3 regions of the Paenibacillus sp. BIHB 4019 genome follow, and region 1 is predicted to be linked to each of the others. Evidence: a T-box and tRNA genes for the amino acid it is inferred to sense, from the RefSeq annotation. Region 1 holds a T-box; the other regions hold tRNA genes.

Evidence for each region. A T-box is a leader RNA that pairs with one kind of tRNA and senses whether it is charged. The one in region 1 lies ahead of leuS (leucine--tRNA ligase), so its partner is inferred to be a tRNA-Leu.
Region 2: it encodes a tRNA-Leu, which carries the amino acid that the T-box ahead of leuS (leucine--tRNA ligase) is inferred to sense. The anticodon was not compared.
Region 3: it encodes a tRNA-Leu, which carries the amino acid that the T-box ahead of leuS (leucine--tRNA ligase) is inferred to sense. The anticodon was not compared.

The regions. Positions count from the first base shown of each region.
Region 1 covers NZ_CP016808.1:4,738,772-4,744,506, forward strand. The annotation lists gene BBD42_RS20555 (GNAT family N-acetyltransferase) at 1-479, shown strand, start outside; gene BBD42_RS20560 (VanZ family protein) at 507-983, shown strand; gene lplA (lipoate--protein ligase) at 1,060-2,055, opposite strand; T-box leader at 2,331-2,546, shown strand; gene leuS (leucine--tRNA ligase) at 2,728-5,166, shown strand; gene comER (late competence protein ComER) at 5,213-5,735, opposite strand, start outside.
Region 2 covers NZ_CP016808.1:2,791,780-2,797,514, reverse strand. The annotation lists gene nfsA (oxygen-insensitive NADPH nitroreductase) at 248-1,021, opposite strand; gene BBD42_RS11995 (helix-turn-helix domain-containing protein) at 1,021-2,406, opposite strand; partial or broken gene BBD42_RS32840 (AraC family ligand binding domain-containing protein) at 2,416-2,535, opposite strand; gene BBD42_RS11990 (ABC transporter substrate-binding protein) at 2,862-3,875, opposite strand; tRNA gene BBD42_RS11985 (tRNA-Leu) at 4,065-4,149, opposite strand; tRNA gene BBD42_RS11980 (tRNA-Lys) at 4,173-4,248, opposite strand; tRNA gene BBD42_RS11975 (tRNA-Gln) at 4,255-4,329, opposite strand; tRNA gene BBD42_RS11970 (tRNA-Glu) at 4,335-4,409, opposite strand; tRNA gene BBD42_RS11965 (tRNA-Thr) at 4,423-4,498, opposite strand; tRNA gene BBD42_RS11960 (tRNA-Asn) at 4,502-4,577, opposite strand; rRNA gene BBD42_RS11955 (23S ribosomal RNA) at 4,698-5,735, opposite strand, start outside.
Region 3 covers NZ_CP016808.1:3,290,264-3,295,998, forward strand. The annotation lists rRNA gene BBD42_RS14000 (23S ribosomal RNA) at 1-981, shown strand, start outside; tRNA gene BBD42_RS14005 (tRNA-Glu) at 1,066-1,140, shown strand; tRNA gene BBD42_RS14010 (tRNA-Val) at 1,151-1,226, shown strand; tRNA gene BBD42_RS14015 (tRNA-Asp) at 1,243-1,319, shown strand; tRNA gene BBD42_RS14020 (tRNA-Thr) at 1,334-1,409, shown strand; tRNA gene BBD42_RS14025 (tRNA-Leu) at 1,429-1,515, shown strand; tRNA gene BBD42_RS14030 (tRNA-Gly) at 1,525-1,599, shown strand; tRNA gene BBD42_RS14035 (tRNA-Pro) at 1,609-1,685, shown strand; gene isdG (heme oxygenase) at 1,869-2,987, opposite strand; gene BBD42_RS14045 (FecCD family ABC transporter permease) at 2,984-3,982, opposite strand; gene BBD42_RS14050 (ABC transporter substrate-binding protein) at 3,979-4,947, opposite strand; gene isdC (heme uptake protein IsdC) at 5,485-5,735, shown strand, end outside.

The DNA of each region.
Region 1 (5,735 bases):
TAGACCCTGTCTATGTCAAGACGGCGGCCCTTGCTCAAATGCGACAACCGGCTGGCGGGCTGGATGTTCGCATCGACACATTTTTAAGTGAAGCTTGGCTGGAAGCCTATATGTCGATGGCGAAGCATACCGATGATGAGCGGGAGACGCTGAAAAATATGTTTGCATCACCGCCGTTTCAGACGGGCTTTGCTGTGCTTTATGTAGAGGGAGTGCCAGCGGCTTGCGGTATTGGCGTGATGGAGCGGGGATATATCGGGCTGTATGCCGTCGTGACTTCACCAGATTTTCGCAGGCGTGGATTTGGCGAGCAGCTTCTGCTGCATATTTTGCAGTGGGGCAAGGAAAATGGGGCGGAGCACAGCTATTTGCTCGTGACGCATGCCAATGATGCGGCGAACCGCTTGTATGACAAGCTAGGCTTTACGCTGCAATATAACTACTGGTATCGGGTGAAAAAATTACCGGCGTCCCTTTAACCCGGGCGAAGTGGAGGGGCGATTACGTTGAAGCAGGCAGGCGGAATATTCGATTCCTTTGCTCAAAAAGTGACAGCTATTCTTATTTTCGTTTATACGATGTGGCTCATTTATGCAATGTTTTTTGGCTTTGGCCGGCAGGCGAGAAGCAGTGCGGAGCTGCGATATAATATCATTCCTTTTTCAACTATCAAGCTTTATGTAACGAACTTTCATCATATGCCTTTTATCGATTGGATCATTAATATGGGCGGCAATATTGTCGTATTTGTACCCTTTGGCTTGGCGCTTCCAATTGTTTTCCGCTGGCGGCTGGGCAAGGTGCTGCTGTCGTTTGTGCTGTTTATTACGCTGCTGGAAGTGCTGCAAATGCTTACGAGGCGCGGCAGCTTCGACATTGATGATATTCTCATGAACAGTGCCGCTGTTGTTCTTGGCTATGGCATTGTTTTCTGGTTTCGGAAGCTGGCAGTTGGCAAAAAAGGCATTCAAAGAACCTATTGATGATTCCATTCTATCAGGGGACATAGACAGCGCCCCGGACTCTCTTAATAAGAGAAGGCCGGGGCGCTGTTTATTTTTATTCGAAAATCAAGCCCATTAAGTCTTCCTTCGTTACTTTGCCGAAATAATAGCTTAAATCGATCTCGCCGAGCAGCTTGCCGAGTGCAGCAGCATCATAACGCTGACCGATGAGCTGCTTGGCAAATTCGCTGCTCTCGCCACGACCGAAGAAATCGCCATATACAGCGGCATCTGCAATAAGGCCTTCCTCAACTTGCAGACGTACATCAAACGTTCCAGCTCCTTCGATCCGCTTCGTCTGGCGCATATTGAATGCGGGCGACCGGCCATAATTCCAATCCCAGCTGCGATAGCGCGTTTGTGCCAGCTCGCGGACATCCGCCCATTGCGCCTCGGAAAGCTCGTAGTAAGGAATTTCCTCACTGCCTTCAAAAATGGAAGCAAGCACGCTTTGGCGGAATTCCTCAATTGTAATCGGCTCTGACAGAAACTCGGAAATGTTGGCTACGCGGCTGCGAATTGATTTTGTCGCTTTCGACACGTATTTTTCGGGATTCGCTTTCAAAGCGGATACGACATTTTCAATTTCGGAATCAAACAGCAAGGTGCCATGGCTGAACATTCTGCCGCGTCCTGAAAATTGTGCGTTGCCGGAAATTTTTCGTTCGCCGACTTGAATATCGTTTCGGCCCGTAAGCTCAGCCTGAACGCCAAGCGCGGCTAGTGCTTTCACGACCGGCTCGGTAAACTTCTTGAAGTTATGGAAGGATTGGCCGTCGTCGCTCATGATGAAGCTGAAATTCAAATTCCCTTCGTCATGATATACGGCTCCGCCGCCGGACAGCCGGCGCACGACATGGATGTTGTTTTCCTCTACGTAGCGCGGGTTGATTTCTTCCAGCGTATTTTGGTTTTTGCCAATAATAATGGAAGGCTCATTAATATAAAACAGTAAATAATCGTCCTCCGGCGGCAGCGACCGCAAAATATATTCTTCCAGCGCCAAATTAAGCGCAGGGTCTGTTATATGGTTGTTGCTTACAAAACGCATCATAACGATTCCTCCGAAAATAGTAATAGGTTGCAAAAGCTTGCTGCTCCTATTATACCCCTCCGTGGGGCAAATGCCATGGATAAATGAGAGCAGCTTTTTTGCCTCGCAAGGAGAATGGCGGTTCCTCGCAAAAAATGGCTGATGTTCTAGCATCGTTCATTTTAGCATGCAAGAAGTGAGCGTATTGGGATAAAAAGGGAGTCGCTTAGAGGCTTATCCCTTGACATCGCGTCAAAGCTTCATTATAATCGGAACTAATTCTTAAAATGTCACATATGGCGTTGATGAGGAACAGTAGTATCGCGGGGCATGGCTTAGAGAGCCGGCGGATGGTGCAAGCCGGACCTGCAGCGATATGAATCTCACCTTGGAGCTGTGCGCGCAAGCGTACCGTAAGGCCTGCGTTAAAGGCAACAAGTGAGCACTCGGCAAAGCATGTCCGGGGGCTAACTAGGGTGGTACCACGGGAGACAGCTCTCGTCCCTAGCGATCATACGCTAGGGGCGGGAGCTTTTTTGCATGAAATATAAGCATTTATAAGTTTTCCCTTATAAATAGGCTTATATTTCTCGAAATGAAACGCGCAGCGCCGCCAAAGGACAGCGACAGCCGTTTCACCTTGGAAGCCCGCTGAAATTTTGCTTTACCAAGCTTAAGGAGGAAACATTCATGAGTCAAGATCAGCAACCGCAAGGATATAATCCGCTGATAGTAGAGCCGAAATGGCAAAAATATTGGGATGAGAACAAGACGTTCGCTACGAAGGAAGAAGCGGGCAAACCGAAATTTTATGCACTCGATATGTTCCCTTATCCATCCGGTTCAGGCCTGCACGTCGGTCATCCGGAAGGCTACACGGCAACGGATATCGTGTCGCGTTACAAGCGTCTGCGCGGCTTTAACGTCCTGCACCCAATGGGCTGGGATGCGTTTGGCCTACCTGCAGAGCAGCATGCACTGGATACAGGGCAGCATCCGCGTGAAATTACATTTAAAAATATCGACAACTTCCGTCGTCAAATCAAATCGCTCGGCTTTTCCTACGATTGGGATCGCGAGTTTAGTACGACTGACCCGGATTATTATAAATGGACGCAGTGGATTTTCATCCAGCTGTACAATAAAGGCCTTGCATATGTTGCTGAAGTTCCAGTTAACTGGTGCGAAGCGCTGGGAACTGTGCTTGCCAACGAGGAAGTCATTGACGGACTAAGCGAACGCGGAAATCATCCGGTTGTACGCAAGCCAATGCGCCAATGGGTACTGAAAATTACCGAATATGCGGAGCGCCTGCTGGAGGATCTGGAGGAGCTTGACTGGACGGAAAGCATCAAGGATATGCAGCGCAACTGGATCGGCAAGTCTACAGGCGCCGAAGTAACGTTTGCTATTGAGGGTCATGACGCGAATCTTGTCGTGTTTACGACACGTCCGGATACTTTGTTCGGTGCCACTTATTGCGTGCTTGCGCCTGAGCATGAGCTGGTTGCCCAAATTACGACAGCGGATCAAAAGGCGGCTATTGAGGCATACCAGCTGACAGCTTCCCGCAAGAGCGATTTGGAGCGTACTGATTTGGCGAAGGAAAAATCCGGCGTTTTCACGGGTGCATATGCGATTAACCCGGTCAATGGCGAGAAAACGCCAATCTGGATTGCCGATTATGTACTTGCAGGCTACGGTACAGGTGCGATTATGGCGGTTCCAGGCCATGATACGCGCGACTGGGAATTTGCCACACAGTTCGGACTGCCGATTGTGGAAGTCGTGCAAGGCGGAGATATTTCCAAAGAAGCTTATACTGGCGACGGTGCCCACGTAAATTCCGATTTGCTGAACGGGCTTAATAATGAAGAAGCGATTGCGAAAATGATCAGCTTCCTTGAAGAAAAAGGCAGCGGCCATGGCAAAGTGACGTACCGTCTGCGCGATTGGCTGTTCAGCCGCCAGCGTTATTGGGGCGAGCCGATTCCGATTCTTCATCTGGAGGATGGCACAATGAAGCCAGTACCAGAGGACCAGCTTCCGCTGCTGCTGCCAGATGTTGATGCGATTAAGCCTTCGGGTACAGGGGAATCACCGCTTGCGAATGTTACGGAATGGGTCAACACGATTGATCCAGAAACGGGCATGAAGGCGCGTCGCGAGACGAACACGATGCCGCAATGGGCGGGCAGCTGCTGGTACTACCTGCGCTTTATCGATCCGAAAAACGACAAGGAAATTTGTTCGCCGGAGAAACAGCGCGAATGGCTGCCGGTTGACCTGTATATCGGCGGAGCGGAGCATGCTGTGCTTCACTTGCTGTATGCGCGCTTCTGGCATAAAGTATTGTATGATCTGGGCGTAGTTGAGACGAAGGAGCCTTTCCATAAGCTCGTGAACCAAGGGATGATTTTGGGCACGAACAATGAGAAAATGTCCAAATCCCGCGGCAACGTCATTAACCCGGATGAAATTGTATCGGAATTCGGCGGAGATACGCTGCGTTTGTATGAAATGTTCATGGGCCCGCTGGAAGCGACGAAGCCTTGGAACACGAACGGCGTAGAAGGAGCCTTCCGTTTCCTTAGCCGTGTATGGCGCTTGTTCATCGGTGACGATGGCAGCTTGAGTGCGAAAATTTCGGAAGGTGAAACGACTGAAGCGTTCAAGCGTACATGGCATCGCACCATTAAAAAAGTAACCGATGACTTTGAGCATCTGCGTTTTAACACAGCGATCAGCCAATTGATGATTTTTGTCAATGAAGCTTACAAAACCGAAGTGCTGCCGCGTGAAGCGATGGCTGACTTTGTGAAAATGCTGTCCCCGCTTGCGCCGCATATTGCGGAAGAGCTGTGGGAGAAGCTGGGCGGAACAGGGACGATTACTTACGAGTCCTGGCCGACATGGGAAGAGGCTTGGACGGTTGACCAAGAGGTTGAAATCGTCGTTCAAGTTAATGGCAAAATCATTGAGCGCCTGTCAATAGCGGCAGACACGGATGAAGCGGAAATGGAACGTCTTGCGAAGGAACTGGCTAAGGTGCAGGAGCTTATCGCAGGCAAAACCATCCGCAAGGTTGTAGCTGTAAAAGGTAAAATCGTCAACATCGTTGCCAATTAAACGTTAGCCACATGAAGAGGTGAACGGTCAGTTAGCTGAAGAACAGCTATTGACCGTTCACCTCTTCGCCGTAGAAAGATACGGAAACTTTGGCGACATCGTCATTGAATTTGGCATGAGTTGTGCGAATAAGCCGGTTGAATACATCATCGGTCTCATTGCGAAGCAATTTGAGCGCCTGTGCTGTAATGCCTCCGGGAACGGCTACCCGGGCCTGCACATCAGCTGGGGTAAGGCCTCCTTCGGTCAAGAGCAGCCCTGTCCCGAGCAGCATGGCACTTGCCACCTTGAGCGCTTCCTCGCGGTCAATGCCCGTCTCTTCAACTGCCGCGTCGACGAACTGCTCCAGCAGACAAGAAATAAACGCCGGTCCGCAGCTGGAGAGGTCGGAGACGACACGCGTATAGGATTCATCAATTTGCAGCGGTTCGCTAATAAAGGCGAGCAGCGCTTCGAGCCGTTCCTTGTCCTCGCTTTGGATGCGGGAGCCATAAATACATAAGGAAGCGCCGCTCCATACATGATTCGTAATGCTGGGAATGACTTTCGCTACTTTGCATGGGACGACT
Region 2 (5,735 bases), 1.9 Mb from region 1:
ACGGCTGTCGCCGTCCATAGCGGCAAAGCTACCGTTTCGCGTTGAAATATAAGCCCGCTATAAGTGTGAAACTTATAAATGCTTATATTTTAAAAACACACGACTTATCATTCATTAAACATGATAACTATTATCAGTATCATTCAATAATTAATGATAATCGTTCTCACGTATAAAGTCAATGAAAATAAAGCAATTGTTAAGGTTAAAATAAATTCGCACAGCCCAAACCCCGCCTAAAGGCTTCTTATTGTTGCAAGAAGCCTTTGCTGCGGAGAAACTCGCCCATATGCAGACGCGGATGATTGATTTTGGCCGCCATTGATTCGGACCAGCTCGTATTCAGCTTACCTTCAGACCGCTCCAGCATATACTGCCTAATCGTCTCGTCATACTCCCGAATGCCGCTTTCCACTGCTTCCTGGTCATAGCGGTCTTCATGCAAAATCGCCTGCTGCGGCAGTCTTGGGCGGGTCAGCGGCGCTTGATCCGGCTCCCCCATGCACATTCCGAATACGGGGTACACATGCGATGGCAGCCCTAATAGCGTTGAAACCTCCTGCGGATTGTTGCGGATACCGCCAATATAGACAATTCCGTAGCCAAGCGACTCTGCCGCGATTGCTGCATTTTGAGCTGCCAGCGCAGTATCGACTGTGGCAACGATAAAATTTTCAACCGTGCTCGTCATATCGCCCTCAAAATGAAGCTTGGCTGCCTGTTCATAACGGAACAGATCCGCGCACCAGACGAGAAATACCGGGCATTCCTCAATATACGCCTGGTTGCCGGAAAGCTCGGCCAGCTGTTTCCGCTTATCTTGGTTGCTCACGTTGATTACCGTGAAGCACTGCATACTGCTTGAGGTAGATGCCTGCTGCGCCGCCTCTATTATTTTTGCCAGTGTCGGCTGTGGAATGGGGTTCGATTTGAATTTCCGTATGGAGCGGTGATTAAGCAGCACGTCTATCGTTTCAGGCCACATCATGATCAACCCTTTTCTATATATCGTTTTACTCATTAACCTACATCTTCGTTGTGCAAAAGGGCAACCGCCTCATCAAGCTGCCCATCAATGGCAAGCGGAGAATACACCCACCATTTGTTGAAAGGAACCATATGCATGCTGCCACTGCGGACTGCCGAGAGATTTTGCCAGCGTTCGGACATTTGCAACTGCTTAAAAGCTTCTGGAGCTCCTTTATCCTTCGAATTGACCATAATTATGAGCCGATCGGCGTCGTATTTTGACAGCTCATGATACGGTTTAGGCTCGGAAAAAATAAACGGCGCTCCCGCCTCCATATGCTGCTTCACAAGCGGATGGGGATTGAGGCCAAGTGTCTGAAAAAAAACATGTCCCATATTTCGGTCCCCTACCACTCTGAACGTTTCGCTTTCCATGACCAGCACGGCGCAAGTCTCCTTGCCGCCAATAAGACGCTGGACCCGTTCCCTCGCTTGATCCGCTTTAGCCAAATGCCGTTCCAACCATTCCCGTTCCTGTTTCCGCTTGCCTACAATGGCTGAAATTTGTCGCAGCTGCCCATATACGTCCTGGGCATGCCAATCGATAGGAATAACCTCGGCGAACTGGCTAAGCTGCTCCTGCTCCTCAGAAAGCATATGCTCATAACCTAAAATTAAGTCAGGCTTCATAGCACGAACAGCATCCATGTCACATGGTTCCCATTTGAACGGTGTCATTGCTTTTGCATGCTCACGCACATAATAATTTTCGAATAGATGGTAATCGGGGGCACCTACAGGCACATGACCAAGGGCAAGCAAATGCGACGTATAGAGAAGGCCAATAACCCGGGGCTCTCTCGTCTGCATATATACCCGGGGCGATACGCCCACCTGCTGCTTAAACTTCCGGCTAAAATAAAATTCATCCTTGAAGCCCACATGGCTGGCTACAGTGACCATATCATTCGAAGCGACCAGCAGCAGCTTCTTAGCCCGGTCCATGCGCAGCTTGCCCAAATAATCCATCGGGCTTGCTCCCGTCACCTGCTTGAACAAATGAGTGTACTGTCGTATGCCCACACCCGCCAAATTCGCGAGCTCCGGCAGCGTTATTTTGCTTTTATAGTTTTCCTTCATATATAAAATCGTTCGATGTACGGCATGCTCCGCATCCTTGGAATTGTTAGAAGCCAAAGCGGCGGCAGCAAATAAATAAATGGCCTCCTGCAGTAAAATATTGCGCTTAAATCGCTCCATTCCGCTCACAGCCATTCGTAAATCAAACAACGAATCCATAACGTCCATGAATGGGGCAAACGGCTTTATGAAGAAGGGCTGGCCAGTAGCAAAGGAAAGCAGCTCCTTTCCAGCTTCTACAATACTGGCGGACGCGGCTTCAAATTCGAGCGAATAATACTGAATACGTCCATCCACCGATCCACTGGCCTCTATAGTTGTTTTGGGCTCAAACAGAACACAAGTACCTGGCTGAAGAAATAGAGGATGTCCTTGGAACAATACGGTTGCGGTTCCTTGCGTTATGGCCCATAACGTGTATGCCATAGCGTTTTGAGACAGTGCTGGTATTCCTCCAGTACATGAACCTTTAGTAATCTGAACCCAGCGGAGCTGCAAATCATCTAGGTGTTCATCCTTATCCGCCATTTGACCTTGGTCCCCTCCCATTATGATAACCATTCTCAAAAATGCTATCATTTTATTGTAGCGGAAAAATGCCCAAGCGTAAACTTCTGAAGCCGTCCTTTGCCGGCTATGCTTCCGTTTCGCATAGAAATATACAGAAAGGATGGAAAAACCATATCCTTTCCTATACTTATAAAAAAAAGCTTTCCCCTTGAATCAGGAAAGCTTCATTGCCAGCTATTCGTTTATTTTTTGAATAACTGCATCGTTTCATCCAGCAAAGCATCGGTCGAAAACAATGTATAGGACCACCATTTTTCATGCGGTACGATATATACTTTGCCATTTTTCACTGCGGAAAGACTTTTCCAAATCGCCGATTGCTGCATTTCTTCAAAAAATTGCTCTGAACCCGGCTGCGTAATATCCACTTTCACGATCAACCGATCCGCATCATAATCCGGCAGTTTTTCAAGCGATAGCGAATCGGTATAAACAAAATAATCTTCGCTATCATCAATTTGCTTCTGAATGGACGGCAGCGGTTTAAGCCCCAGCAAATCATAAAGTACATGTCCCATGTTACGATTTCCAGCTACCTGAAACGAGTTTTTAACAATCTGGATCGCAGCAACTGTCTCATCTGGCCCGACATACTGCTTAATCTCTTCCTTGTATTTCGCCGCTTTCTCCTCATGCTGCTTAATCCACTGCTCAGCCTCTGCTTCTTTCCCTACAATACCAGCTATGAACTTCAGCTGCTCATACAAATTTACTCCCCATGGATAGATAACCGTAGGTGCAATTTTGCTCAGTTGGTCAACGACATCGGCTTCAACAAAAGATGAAGCAATAATAAGATCAGGCTTCAATTCCAAAACCGACTCATAATTAATCGGATAATCTCCAGCGATCGTAATTTGATCTTTATAATGGTTTAAATAATAATCCGGTGTAATTTCATAATTCAAGCCGCCAATCGGCGTAATGCCTAGTGCCAGCAATGGCGTAGTAGCGCTCACTGAAAAAATACGCTGCGGATTAGCCGGAATTTCCTTCTCTCCGTATGAGTCAGTGACTATGCGTGTATTAGAAGCGGCAGCTGGCTCCTGCCCCGTCGTTGCATTTGTCTGTTGTGCTGGAGATGCTGTTGATTCCGAGCCCGAATTTGCCGCTGTACTGCAGCCTGCGAGAACGATTAGACATCCTATAAGCAACGTAGCTAACCTAATCGTGTATTTCTTTGTTCCATTTACCACTGAACCCACCCTTTTCTGTTTCTTCATTGATAGCAATTCTCACTGCTATGCCATTATACACAATCGAACCTACAAGCAACATGGAAAATCGGGCGCACTTTACTGGATAAATTGGAGGAACGAGTATGTTAAAAACATCAAAAAACCCTTCTTATCATTTTCAGATAAAAAGGGTTGGATTTAATTAAATGGTGCGCGTGGAGGGACTTGAACCCCCACGTCGTGAAACGCCAGATCCTAAGTCTGGTGCGTCTGCCAATTCCGCCACACGCGCATGGGTAAAGCTATAAGAAAAAATGGTGAGTCATGTAGGATTCGAACCTACGACACCCTGATTAAAAGTCAGGTGCTCTACCAGCTGAGCTAATGACTCATGAAATGGCTGGGGATTCAGGGATCGAACCTGAGAATGACGGAGTCAAAGTCCGTTGCCTTACCGCTTGGCTAATCCCCAATAAATGGTGACCCGTAGGGGATTCGAACCCCTGTTACCTCCGTGAAAGGGAGGTGTCTTAACCCCTTGACCAACGGGCCTTACGAATAAAGCTGGAGCTCTCAACCGGGATCGAACCGGTGACCTCATCCTTACCATGGATGCACTCTACCTACTGAGCTATGAGAGCATATGGCTCCCCGAACAGGACTCGAACCTGTGACAACTCGATTAACAGTCGAGTGCTCTACCAACTGAGCTATCAGGGAATATTTCAGCTGTTCGTTGAATGACCTGGTAAAAAAAGGTCCAACGGTAAAGACGCTACGATTGAGTTGCGCCTTGAAAACTGGATGCGAAAGACAAAGTCTGAAACGTTAGCGTGTTATTAGGATAAGCCCTCGACCGATTAGTATTCGTCAGCTGCACGCATTGCTGCGCTTCCACCCCGAACCTATCAACCTCGTCGTCTTCAAGGGGTCTTACTAATTGGGAAATCTCATCTTGAGGGGGGCTTCGCGCTTAGATGCTTTCAGCGCTTATCCCGTCCGTACTTGGCTACCCAGCGGTGCTCCTGGCGGAACAACTGGTACACCAGCGGTACGTCCATCCCGGTCCTCTCGTACTAAGGACAGCTCCTCTCAAATTTCCTGCGCCCGCGACAGATAGGGACCGAACTGTCTCACGACGTTCTGAACCCAGCTCGCGTACCGCTTTAATGGGCGAACAGCCCAACCCTTGGGACCTACTTCAGCCCCAGGATGCGATGAGCCGACATCGAGGTGCCAAACCTCCCCGTCGATGTGGACTCTTGGGGGAGATAAGCCTGTTATCCCCAGGGTAGCTTTTATCCGTTGAGCGATGGCCCTTCCATTCGGTACCACCGGATCACTAAGCCCGACTTTCGTCCCTGCTCGACTTGTAGGTCTCGCAGTCAAGCTCCCTTATGCCTTTGCACTCTCCGAATGATTTCCAACCATTCTGAGGGAACCTTTGGGCGCCTCCGTTACATTTTAGGAGGCGACCGCCCCAGTCAAACTGTCCACCTGACACGGTCCCCGAACCAGTTTCATGGTCCTAGGTTAGAACTCCGATACGATCAGGGTGGTATCCCAACGTCGCCTCCACACAAGCTGGCGCTCATGCTTCAATGGCTCCCACCTATCCTGTACAGATCGTACCAAAGTTCAATATCAAGTTACAGTAAAGCTCCATGGGGTCTTTCCGTCTTGTCGCGGGTAACCTGCATCTTCACAGGTATTAAAATTTCACCGGATCTCTCGTTGAGACAGCGCCCAAGTCGTTACGCCATTCGTGCGGGTCAGAATTTACCTGACAAGGAATTTCGCTACCTTAGGACCGTTATAGTTACGGCCGCCGTTTACTGGGGCTTCGGTTCACAGCTTCGGATTGCTCCTAACCGCTCC
Region 3 (5,735 bases), 1.4 Mb from region 1:
AACTATAACGGTCCTAAGGTAGCGAAATTCCTTGTCAGGTAAATTCTGACCCGCACGAATGGCGTAACGACTTGGGCGCTGTCTCAACGAGAGATCCGGTGAAATTTTAATACCTGTGAAGATGCAGGTTACCCGCGACAAGACGGAAAGACCCCATGGAGCTTTACTGTAACTTGATATTGAACTTTGGTACGATCTGTACAGGATAGGTGGGAGCCATTGAAGCATGAGCGCCAGCTTGTGTGGAGGCGACGTTGGGATACCACCCTGATCGTATCGGAGTTCTAACCTAGGACCATGAAACTGGTTCGGGGACCGTGTCAGGTGGACAGTTTGACTGGGGCGGTCGCCTCCTAAAATGTAACGGAGGCGCCCAAAGGTTCCCTCAGAATGGTTGGAAATCATTCGGAGAGTGCAAAGGCATAAGGGAGCTTGACTGCGAGACCTACAAGTCGAGCAGGGACGAAAGTCGGGCTTAGTGATCCGGTGGTACCGAATGGAAGGGCCATCGCTCAACGGATAAAAGCTACCCTGGGGATAACAGGCTTATCTCCCCCAAGAGTCCACATCGACGGGGAGGTTTGGCACCTCGATGTCGGCTCATCGCATCCTGGGGCTGAAGTAGGTCCCAAGGGTTGGGCTGTTCGCCCATTAAAGCGGTACGCGAGCTGGGTTCAGAACGTCGTGAGACAGTTCGGTCCCTATCTGTCGCGGGCGCAGGAAATTTGAGAGGAGCTGTCCTTAGTACGAGAGGACCGGGATGGACGTACCGCTGGTGTACCAGTTGTTCCGCCAGGAGCACCGCTGGGTAGCCAAGTACGGACGGGATAAGCGCTGAAAGCATCTAAGCGCGAAGCCCCCCTCAAGATGAGATTTCCCAATTAGTAAGACCCCTTGAAGACGACGAGGTTGATAGGTTCGGGGTGGAAGCGCAGCAATGCGTGCAGCTGACGAATACTAATCGGTCGAGGGCTTATCCTAAACAACACGCTAACGTTTCAGACTTGTCTTTCGCATCCAGTTTTCAGTGTGCAACACACATTGATTGGTTTTAAACGTGATCATGGCCCGTTGGTCAAGTGGTTAAGACACCTCCCTTTCACGGAGGTAACAGGGGTTCGAGTCCCCTACGGGTCACCATACTTTTTTCGGAGGCTTAGCTCAGCTGGGAGAGCATCTGCCTTACAAGCAGAGGGTCGGGGGTTCGATCCCCTCAGCCTCCACCATTATGATTTTGAATACGGAGCTGTGGTGTAGAGGCCTAACATGCCTGCCTGTCACGCAGGAGACCGCGAGTTCGAATCTCGTCAGCTCCGCCATTCTTTCATTCTGTGCCGTTGTAGCTCAATTGGTAGAGCAACTGACTTGTAATCAGTAGGTTGGGGGTTCAAGTCCTCTCGACGGCACCATCTTTTTCAAAAAAAATATGCGGTCGTGGCGGAATTGGCAGACGCGCTAGATTCAGGTTCTAGTGGTGTAACAGCCGTGGAGGTTCGAGTCCTCTCGACCGCACCATATTTTTTTGCGGACGTGGCTCAGTGGTAGAGCATCGCCTTGCCAAGGCGAGGGTCGCGAGTTCGAATCTCGTCGTCCGCTCCATTTTTGTTTCGGGACGTAGCTCAGCTTGGTAGAGCACCTGGTTTGGGACCAGGGGGTCGCATGTTCAAATCGTGTCGTCCCGACCATTATATGTTTTACAGCATGTCTGAACTTGCTCGGTAATCGGAGCGCAAGAGCAGGCTTTTTTATTTGCCCGATAATAGATCAGCGTAACAGCTGATACATATGAAAGAAGCTTGCAATTCCACTCTTGAAGTGGAATTGCAAGCTTCTTTTTTCATTGGATTAAATGTGCTTGAAGCAGTAGGCTAGTTAGCCGCAGCAATCGGGTTTCTGATGACTTTAACTTCGTAGAAGGTAATTGTATTGGAAATAATATAGTCCGGTGTTCCACCACGACGAGAATGAGCTTCACGGAAAGCGTCGCTGCGAGTCCAAGCTTGGAAATCATCCTTCGTATTCCAGCGTGTTACAATGGATACTTCCTCATAATCTTTCGTTTTCTCTGTCAGCAAAACCTCAAGGCCAAGGAAACCCTCCGCTTTCTCTACATCGCCAACGCGGTCGAAGCGCTCAATCAGCTTATGGGCATTGCCTTTTGTAATATGGGATGCATTCGTTACAATAATCATTTTGGTGTCCTCCTGATTTTTTCTTGGATTCGGGATAATAAGGGGATAACCTTCATCAAATTTGATACGGGCATCCATATTATACACATCTTTTAAAAACTCTGAAGTTAGTACGGTTTGGGGTTCCCCTGTCATGGCAATTAATCCGCGTTTCATAGCAATCATATGGTCACAGTATGCAGCTGCTTGTTGGAGGTCATGTAAAACCATAACAATTGTAATCTGATGATTCCGATTAATCTGCTGCAGCATCTCCATTACATCGAATTGATGGGCAATATCGAGGTAAGTAGTAGGCTCGTCGAGCAGAAGAATATTCGTTTTTTGCGCCAAAGCCATTGCGATTCGGGCTTTTTGCTGTTCACCTCCAGATAAAGTGTAAAACATTTGGTGCTGGTAACGCTTAGTACCGGTAATCTTTAAGGCCCAATCGATGATGTCATTGTCTTCGTGTGTCATTTTGTTTTTGAACATAGGCTTATGAGGCGAGCGCCCAAAGGAGACGAGTTCACGTACCGTTAGGTCGGGAATCATTTCTTTGGATTGCGTAAGCATTGCGATATCTTTGGCAAAATCTTTGGTTTTGTAGCTTTTAAGCGGCTTTTGATTAATAAATACTTCGCCTTTGTCTGGCGTAAGCAGCTTGGTAATGACCTTCAGCATTGTCGATTTGCCTGATCCATTCGGACCAACAATGGCCGTGATTTTTCCAGAAGGGATAATCATATTGGCATCTTCCATTTCGAAAGCGCCGACGGATAAGCCTACATTATCAATATGAATAGCAGCATTCATCGTATTGCCCCCTTTTTACGTAATAGATAAAGAAAGAATGGTGCTCCCAGACAGGCAAGAAGGATGCCTACAGGAAGCTCAATCGGATCAAACCAGGTACGTGCGAATGTATCTGCTAAAACGACTAAAGATGCTCCACCGACTATAGAAAGCGGAAGGAGAAAGCGATAGTCGTCTCCGATAATTAAACGAACGGCATGTGGGACGACGAGTCCAACAAAACCAATGAGTCCAGCGACGCTGACGGCAGCTCCGGCTAACAGTGCAGCCAAAATAATGAGCAGGAAGCGCTGAATTTGAACTTTTTGGCCAAGCAGTTGGGCGGAGTCATCGCCTAGCAGCAGCACATTGGCTGGCTTAATCGCCAGAAAGCAAAGCAGCAAACCGACAATGGCATAAGGCGCCATAAAGGAGAGATGGCTCCAGCTTCTTCCGTTCAGCCCACCAGCAAGCCAAGGGAGAACCGATTGTACGCGGTCGCTATAGACGACCATAAGTCCATTTGTTACAGCGCCGAGCAGCGCATTAATGGCTACGCCTGCGAGTACGATTTTGATAGGCGATGTCCCTTTGTCCCATGCGCTCAAATAGATTAGCAGGCAAGTAATGCTTGCGCCTAAAAAGGCTGCTATTGGCAGCATATAGCCAAGCTGCGGAAGAACGACCATCGTAATGACAGCTGCAAGTCCGCCACCAGCGGAAACCCCAATAATGCCGGGATCCGCAAGAGGATTGCGCATTACGCCTTGCAGCAGAGCGCCTGATGCAGCTAGGCAAGCGCCTACGAGCAGGCCAATAATGACGCGCGGCATTCTTAAATTCATAATGATAGTTTCGTAACGGGGATCGGCATCGGAGGTGAGAACCTGGCCAATCTCTTTTAAAGTAATAGGAACGGAGCCGTAAACGAGACCGAAATAAGTAACAAGTAGCAAAATAATAGGCGCAATTATGATAGACCATTTGCGCCGGCGGCTTCGCTGAGTTTTATTCATGGCTGCGTCTTCGCTCCATCCAGCAATTCAATCATAAGGGTGAGCGCATCGGTGATACGCGTACCCGGGTTCGTGCCGAACAGATCAGCAGGAAGCACTTCGATGGCATTATTTTTTACAGCATCAAGTCCATTCCAGGCAGCATTGCTTTGCATTTCCTTTAGGAAGGCATCCTTTACCTGTTCCGGATTGCCATGCGTCATAATCATGACAACTTGCGGATTTGACTGAACGATTCTTTCTGAATTGAGCTGAGCATATTGTGGATAGCTTTGAAGCGCTTCATAATCCGAGGCAATATTTTCTCCGCCAGCCATCTCCAAAATGTTGCCGCTGAGAGAATTGGGCAGTGCAGCCATAAAGGTGCCCGGAGCGCCGTATACTAATAAAGCCCGCGTCTTGTTCGTGCTGGCATTTGCTGCAATTTGGCTAAGCTTGCCATCGATTTCGGCAATAAGCTCTTCAGCCCGCGACTGTTTTTGCAGAAGCTGGCCTAACAGCGTAATTTGCTTTTTAATATCGTCTATTGAATTGGCAGAGGAGAGCACCATCTTGGCCCCAATGCTTTCAATAGTGGGGATATCCTTCGTATTCATAGGATTGTTGCCGAGAACGACATCCGCTTTCAAAAAGGCGATTTTCTCCAGATCGACCTCGTGGGTAGAGCCGATTTGTTCCACGGCCTCCGCTTCTTCGTTGGCTAATGGAACGGAGGAGGTAGGCCGGCCGACGAGTGTTCCCCCTAGGGCATAAATAATATCGGCTTCACCATTGCTTAACGCTACAATATGCGAAGGGACAGCAGCAAATGTTAGTTGCCTTCCGGCGAAATCGGTTATGGCTACCGCATTTTGTTTCTCGGCTTGACTTGCAACCCCTTGTGAGGCGGCTGAATTAACATTTTGTGAGCAACCTGGTGCGGCTAAGAGAAGCAGGGCCAGCATCACAGGGTATACAATTTTCATATAATCCTCCCAATCCGATCTGATAATGATTATTATTATTAAAATAATGATATTGTAAATGATAATCAATGTCAATAAGAAATAAACAATATATAGAAAAAATAATTTATGGTTATACGCAAAATAAATAGCGGTATTCATTCTTTTTTAAACATAAATATAATATTATATCAATAAATTTATATGAAAATTGTGCATTTAAAAATGTTTGTTTAGTCTTTGAAATCAATTAAAGAAAAATAAACAAAAAAATATGTAAATAAACGATTGACAAAATTAATATAGTTACGTTAATATCAAGTTGTCGGGCAGCTGAGAAACAGCTTGCTAGGCATCCTGAGAGCTGTGAAGAGCATGATGCGCAGGCTTAGGAGTGGGGAAGGAAAGGTATATTTTTTTTGACACTCAATTGATAATGATAATCATTAACTTGATTGTTGTCTACCTTTTCTAAACTATTTTTTCTATACGACAGGAGAGGAGGAGAAAGACTTCATTCGTAAACTCCCAATATCAACCTTCTTAATTATTTGTTTTTTGGTTCTTCTTGCAGCGCCGTCGGCTTATGCAGAAAGCATGGCAGATGGTACATATACGATCGATTATGTCATCAAGAAAGCTGAAGATGAATCAGCATCTATGGCAAATGATTATTGGGAAAAGCCTGCCAAGGTTATCGTTGAAAATGGAAAAATAACGGTGCAGCTGCAAATTAATCATAGTGCTTGGGTAACAGAGTTCAAAGTTCCTGGCGGTGGGGGGTTCGTGAATACGAAGGTGATCAGCAG